DNA from 2 places in the Dactylosporangium sp. CS-047395 genome. Region 1 is predicted to be linked to the other one. Evidence: riboswitches for the same ligand, from Rfam matches in the RefSeq annotation. Region 1 holds a riboswitch; the other holds the start of a gene.

Region 1 (3,396 bases):
GCCCGATGACCGTGCCGCTGGAGTCGTTACCGGTGGCGATGGCATCCATGCCGTCGATCGACTCGACGTGCTTCGGGTTGCTCGGGTCCGCGATCGCCGAGAACACGGGCCCGAAGCTGAGCCCGCCGAGCACGACCACGACCAGCCAGAGGCCGATCACCGACCAGCGGTGCCGGAAGCAGAACCGTCCGATGCGCGCCACCACGCCCAGTGCCATGCCCGAAAGCTTCTCACTAGCACTCGATCACGGTGACGGCCAGCCCTCCTCGGGCGGTCTCCTTGTACTTCACGGACATGTCGCGGCCGGTCTCGCGCATGGTCTTGACCACTTTGTCGAGGGTGACGTGGTGGGCGCCGTCGCCGTTGAGGGCGAGCCGGGCCGCGTTGACCGCCTTGACGCTGGCGATCGCGTTGCGCTCGATGCACGGGATCTGCACCAGGCCGCCGACCGGGTCGCAGGTCAGGCCGAGGTTGTGCTCGAGGCCGATCTCGGCCGCGTTCTCGACCTGGCCGGGGCTGCCGCCGAGGGCCTCGCACAGCCCGGCCGCGGCCATGGCGCAGGCCGAGCCGACCTCGCCCTGGCAGCCGACCTCGGCGCCGGAGATCGAGGCATTGCCCTTGATGATGATCCCGACGGCCGCGGCGGCGAGCAGGAACCGGACCACGCCGTCGTCGTCGGCGCCCGGCACGAACCGCGTGTAGTAGTGCAGGACGGCCGGGATGATGCCGGCGGCGCCGTTGGTGGGCGCGGTGACGACCCGGCCGCCGGAGGCGTTCTCCTCGTTGACGGCCAGGGCGTACAGGTTGAGCCAGTCCATGACGTGCAGCGGGTCGGACATGTCCGATTTGTGCGACAAGTCGGCGTGAAGTCGAGGCGCCCGCCGGCGAACTTGCAAACCCCCGGGCAGGACGCCCTCCGGGCGGGTGCAGCCGTTGTGCACGCACTCCTGCATCACCGACCAGATGTGCAGGAGTTCGGCCCGGATCGCGGGCTCCGAGCGCCAGGACAGCTCGTTGGCCAGCATCACGTCCGAGATCGAGCGCCCCTCGCAGTGGGCGAGCAGCTCGCCGCCGGTCGTGAACGGGAACTTCAGCGGCACGTCGGCCTCGGCGATCACCCCGTCCGGTCCGACCACGAAACCGCCGCCGACCGAGAAGTACGTGCGGGCCAGCAACTCCTCCCCCGCACCGTCCCACGCGGTGAACCGCATGCCGTTGGGGTGCTCGGGGAGGCTGCGGCGACGGTGCAGTACAAGATCGGCGTCTGGATCGAAGGCGATGGCGTGCTCGCCGAGGAGCGCGATCCGCCCGTCGCGCCCCGCCTCGGCCTCGGTGTCCACGGTGGCCGGGTCGGCGCCCTCCAGGCCGAGCAGGACCGCCTTGGGCGAGCCGTGCCCGTGCCCGGTCGCCCCGAGCGACCCGAACAGCTCGGCCTTGACCCGCCCGACCCGCGGCAGCAGCCCGTCGTCGGCCAGGCGGGCGGCGAAGCGGCGGCCGGCGCGCATCGGCCCGACGGTGTGCGAGCTGGACGGGCCGATGCCGATGGAGTACAGGTCGAAGGCGCTGAGCGTCACGGAAGGCTCCCCTGGTGTCGAGGGTGGGCCTCCCCGCTCTGTCATCGAATGCCTGAGAGCTTCACCGCCGTGGTGGGCGGTTTGCACCGTGGGCGCGGGACGCGGCGTCCCGGCTTTTCAGAGTCGCCTACCCGCGGCGGTACGTGGGCCTGAGAGATTCCCGGGGAGGAGTTGCTCCTTCGGCGCCCCTGTTGCCAGAGGACTCTCCCGTCGCAGGTGATGCGGCGTGCTATGCGGTTGTCAGGCCGACGGTACACTGATCCGCGGAACTCCGGATTCCGCCCCCGTGGAGACACGTCGCAGATGGGGGCGGGACCTCGCGTAAGTCGCGAGGAGGAGGTGGCGACAGCACTGGATGCCTGCTGCCCACCTTCAGGGAGTACCGAATCATGGAACTTGGTCTTGGCCTGCCCGTCAGCGACCCGCCGCGGCTGCTCGACTGGGCCCGCCGCGCCGAAGCCGCCGGTTTCGCGAGCGTCGCGCTGCTGGACCGGCTCGCCTACGACAACCCCGAACCGCTCGTCGCGCTCGCCCTGCTGGCCGGGGCCACCACGCGCATCCGGCTGCAGACCGAGGTCCTGCTGGCCCCGCTGCGCGGCACGGCCCTGCTGGCCAAGCAGGCGGCCACCCTCCAGCTGATGTCCGGCGGCCGGTTCCGGCTCGGCGTCGGCGTCGGCGGGCGCGCGGACGACCACGCGGCCGCGGGCGTGCCACTCTCCCAGCGCGGCGCGGTGATGGACCGGATGCTGGGCGACCTGCGGGCGATCTGGGGCGGGGCGCCGTACCCGACGACGCCCATCGGCCCGTCCGCCGCTCCGCCGCTGCTCATCGGCGGCTTCGCCCCGGCCGCCCTGGCCCGGGTGGCCCGCTTCGAGGCCGGCTTCCTGTGCGCGGCGCCGCTGCAGTGGGCCGGAAAGCTGGTCGACACGGTCCAGGAGCAGTGGCGGGCCGCCGGTCGCGCGGGCCGGCCCCGGCTGGTCTGCCAGGTGAACGCGGCCACGCCGGCGTCGCTCGATCGGGCCCGCGGGGCGGCCGCCGCGTACTACGCCTTCACCGGCCGCGAGGGCTGGGGCGAGCCGATCAGCGACCCCGGGCAGCTGGCCGAGACCGTGGCCGCCTACCGGGAGTTCGGCGCCGACGAGCTGATCCTGTACTGCTGGGGCGACGACCCCGGCCAGATCGAGCTCCTCGCCCGGCATGCGAAGCTGTCGTGATGGCGCGTATCGGCGTGATGTTGCCGCGGGACCTGCCCGCGGATCGGGTGCTGGCCTACGCCCGCCGGGCCGAGGAGCTCGGCTTCGACGAGCTGTGGGTGGTCGAGGACCTCGGCTTCCGCGGCGGCGTGGCGCAGGCCGGCGCGGTGCTGGCGGCCACCGAAAGGATCGTGGTCGGCATCGGCATCCTCCCCGCGGGCGCCCGCAACGCCGCCTTCGCCGCGATGGAGCTGGCCACCCTCGCGCAGCTGTTCCCGGGCCGGTTGATCGCCGGCATCGGCCACGGCATGCCGGCCTGGATGCGCTCGGTCGGCGCCCACCCGGCAAGCCCGCTGACCCTCCTGCGCGAGTTCACCGTCGCCGTGCGCACCCTGCTGCGCGGCGAGCCGGGCCCGCCCGCCGGCCGCTACGTCCGGGTCGAGGGCGTCACCATCGAACAGCCTTCGCTGGTACCCCCTGTGGTCCTCGGCGTCCGCGGCCCGAAGTCCATCGCCGTGGCGGGCGAGGTCTCCGACGGGCTGCTGCTGGCCGAACCGGCGGCGCCCCCGTACATCGCCGGCGCCGTCGCCCGCCTCACCGCCGGGGCGCAGGTCATCACGTACGACGTC
Region 2 (3,396 bases), 950 kb from region 1:
GTCGGGCTGGCCGACGACCTGACCGCGGGGCTGGCCACGTATCTGGTCGGCCGCTCCGAGCCGGGCGGCCACGTGATGATGCGGCGGGCCCTGGACTTCCTGGACGCTGCGGGCTTCGACACGCACTGGGAGCGGCTGGCGCTGGACGTGCGCGAGGGTGGGGTGCTGCCGCCGAACCTGGACATCGTGCCGAACTCGGCGTTCGCCGATGCCGTCCTGCTGGCCGGCTCCCAGGCGTTGCCGGAGGTCTGGGAGGCTCCGGGCACGCTCGCCGAGCTCGAGCGCCTGCCGCCGGTCGACGCCGGCACGCTGATCGGCGTGACGGCGGCTACGAACCAGCTCTGGCTGATGAACCAGCTCAGGCTGGTCTCCCGGCGGGACGAGCCGCTGCGCTCGCCGGTCGCGGGGCCCTCCTGCGCGCCGCGCGGTACGGCAACGCCTGGCCGGACCCGCCAGAGCTGGCCCTCGGCGGGGCCACCCTCGAGGCCGCAGTCCAGTACGCGCTCATCCTCGCGCAGGCGGGCCGGGACCTCGACGCCGTCGATCGGACGATCGCCGGGCTCATCGGTGTGCCCGAGCGTGTCGCCGCGCTGCCCGAGGAGACCTGGCTGGAGCTGCTGCGCCTCCTCGACCGCCTCCCACACTCGGCGGCCGCGCTGCTCGACGCCGTGGCCGGGTCCGCGGATGAGCGTCACGTCCTGGCCCGGCTCGTCGTGGACCCGCGGGCCTGGACCGACGACAACTGGGCCGCGTACGACGTCGTCGGCCAGGCCGGGGCCGCGGTGCTCGCCGTGCTGCTCCGGGCGGCCCGTCGGCACGGCACCGCGCAGGCATTCGTCGAGTTCCTGGAGCACCCGGCCGACGACCTCCGGCCCGGCATCCGGCGCCGGCTCGGTCTCGCGGCGGAGCCGTCCGGGCACGACCCCGATCTGCCCGGTGACCTGGAGTGGTTGTTGCGGGAGCTCGGCGCTAGCGGAACAGCGCGATCGTGAAGTCGCCGCCGTCCGGGTGGTAGCTGTGGTCGATCCGCCAGCGGGTGGTGAGGGCGGCGGCGAAGCGGGCCAGGACGGCCGGGTCGGCGTACAGCTCGTCGGCCGCTCGCGCCTCCGGGGGGCGCTGGGCGCTGAGGAAGGTGACGGCCGCGGCTCGGCGGGAAATGTCGTACGCGTGTTCTAAAATGCTGAGGTAGTAGAGGGGATCGGCCGGATCGGCGAACTGGAAGATCCCGCTGGCGAACACGAAGTCGTAGCGGCCGCCGGGGGCCTGGCCCGGTGGGAGCAGCGACACCTCGGGGACGCCGCGGGACTCGGCCAGGGCGACCATCCGCGGGTCCAGGTCGACGCCGGTGTAGTCCAGCGGGAGGTGCATGGCGCGGAGGTGGAAGAACAGGTCGCCGGGGCCGCAGCCCCAGTCGAGGACGGTGCCGCCGGCGTAGTCCGCGGTGCGGGTGAGGGCGTCGAAGCGGGCGCGCTGCAGTTCGGCGCTGCCCCAGCCGGCGACGCGCCACGACGGGCCGTCGAGGCCGGCGTGGAAGGCGGCGATCGTCTCGGCCCGCCCGGTCCGGGCTCGATCCGGCCCGTCGTGGTCGGCGCCGTCGTGGTCGGGGCCGTCGTGGTCGGGGGAGTCAGGCATCGAGGGGCTCCGCGCGGTTCAGGATCTCGTCGACGGTTTCGGACGGGTGAGGCCGGTCGGCGCGCCTTCGGTCGCTTGGGTTGCCTCGCCGGTCGGGCTGCCGGGCGGCGAGCTGCCATGCGGACCGCTCGGGACGCGGGGCCGGCGCAGGTGTGCGAGGCTGGTTCTCGGACCAGGACGCGGCCACCGGAACCTGAAGCACATCCCGCCGGTCGGAGTTCGAACCCGGGCCGGGTGCGCGGGAGCCGGCGATCGCCGAGGAGATCGTGTGCTTCGCCACGATGGTCAAGTCCTGCACAGTTGGTAGGGTAGGACTGCCGGCAATACCCGTGCGGGAGAGATCGCTGGGCAGGAACACAGCGACGCCGAAGGGGCAAATCCTCCCCGGAACCTCTCAGGCACAAAGGACCGCATCGGGTTGGCACCTCTGGAGTAAGCGACAGAGGGGGAGGACGCGCATCCGTCCGCCCCTGTCCGCGACCCAGAGAGTGTGGCTATATGTCCAATTTTGCCGCGCGGCACATCGGCCCCAGCGCCGACGAGCAGGCCCGCATGCTCAAGACCGTCGGGTACGAGACGGTCGAAGAGCTCATGAGCGCCGCCATCCCCGGCTCGATCCGGTGGCACCAGCCGCTCGAGCTTCCGCCGGCCGCGTCCGAGGCTGAGGTGCTCGCCGAGCTGCGGGCGCTCGCGGCGGCGAACCGGCCGCTCGTGTCGATGATCGGCGTCGGGTACTACGGGACGCACACCCCGCCCGTGATCGTGCGCAACGTGCTCGAGGACCCGGCGTGGTACACGGCCTACACACCGTACCAACCGGAAATCTCTCAGGGGCGGCTCGAAGCGCTGCTGAACTTCCAGACCGTCGTGGCCGACCTGACCGGGCTGCCCGTCGCCGGTGCGTCGCTGCTGGACGAGGCGACCGCGGCCGCGGAGGCGATGACGCTCGCGCGGCGCTCCTCCAAGGTCAAGGCCGACGTGTACGTCGTGGACGCCGACGTCCTGCCGCAGACGCTCGCCGTCATCCGGACCCGGGCCGAGCCGCTCGGCATCGAGGTGCGGGTGCTCGAGCTGGGCGCCGAGGAGCTGCCGGAGGCGTTCTTCGGGCTGCACCTGCAGTACCCGGGCGCGTCCGGGGCGGTCCGCGACCACGAGGCGCTCGTCGCGCTGGCCCACGAGCGGGGCGCGATCGTCACCGTCGCCGCCGACCTGCTGGCCCTGTGCGTGCTGCGCGAGCCGGGCGCGATCGGCGCGGACGTCGCCGTCGGCAGCGCCCAGCGCCTCGGCGTGCCGATGGGCTTCGGCGGCCCGCACGCCGGGTACATCTCGGTCCGCCAGGGCCTCGAGCGCACCCTGCCCGGCCGGCTCGTCGGCGTGTCGAAGGACGCGGGCGGCGCCCCGGCCTACCGCCTCGCGCTGCAGACCCGCGAGCAGCACATCCGCCGCGAGAAGGCGACCAGCAACATCTGCACCGCGCAGGTGCTGCTCGCCGTCACCTCCAGCATGTACGCGGTCTACCACGGCCCCGACGGGCTGCGGGAGATCGCGGCGCGCACCCACGACATGGCCGTCCGGCTGGCCGCGGGGCTGCGCGCGGGCGGGATCACCGTCGAGCACGGTGCCTTCTTCGACACGATTTCCGCGGTTGTACCGTCCGGTGCCGACGCCGTCGTCGCCGCAGCCGCGGAGCGCGGGATCAACCTGCGGCGCGTCGACGCCGACCGGATCGGGATCGCCTGCGACGAGACGACCACCTTCGGCCAC

Evidence for each region. Region 1 has a riboswitch for glycine ahead of ACQP00_RS40460 (L-serine ammonia-lyase). Riboswitches for the same ligand answer to the same signal wherever they lie in the genome.
Region 2: another riboswitch for glycine. It lies ahead of gcvP (aminomethyl-transferring glycine dehydrogenase); the one in region 1 lies ahead of ACQP00_RS40460 (L-serine ammonia-lyase).

The regions. Positions count from the first base shown of each region.
Region 1 is NZ_CP192015.1:8,666,734-8,670,129, forward strand. Features, by position in the region: gene ACQP00_RS40455 (MMPL family transporter) at 1-217, opposite strand, end outside; gene ACQP00_RS40460 (L-serine ammonia-lyase) at 234-1,574, opposite strand; glycine riboswitch at 1,603-1,701, opposite strand; glycine riboswitch at 1,702-1,794, opposite strand; gene ACQP00_RS40465 (LLM class flavin-dependent oxidoreductase) at 1,964-2,788, shown strand; gene ACQP00_RS40470 (LLM class flavin-dependent oxidoreductase) at 2,788-3,396, shown strand, end outside.
Region 2 is NZ_CP192015.1:7,719,563-7,722,958, reverse strand. Features, by position in the region: gene ACQP00_RS36415 (class I SAM-dependent methyltransferase) at 970-1,632, opposite strand; gene ACQP00_RS36410 (hypothetical protein) at 1,625-1,930, opposite strand; glycine riboswitch at 1,955-2,053, shown strand; gene gcvP (aminomethyl-transferring glycine dehydrogenase) at 2,131-3,396, shown strand, end outside.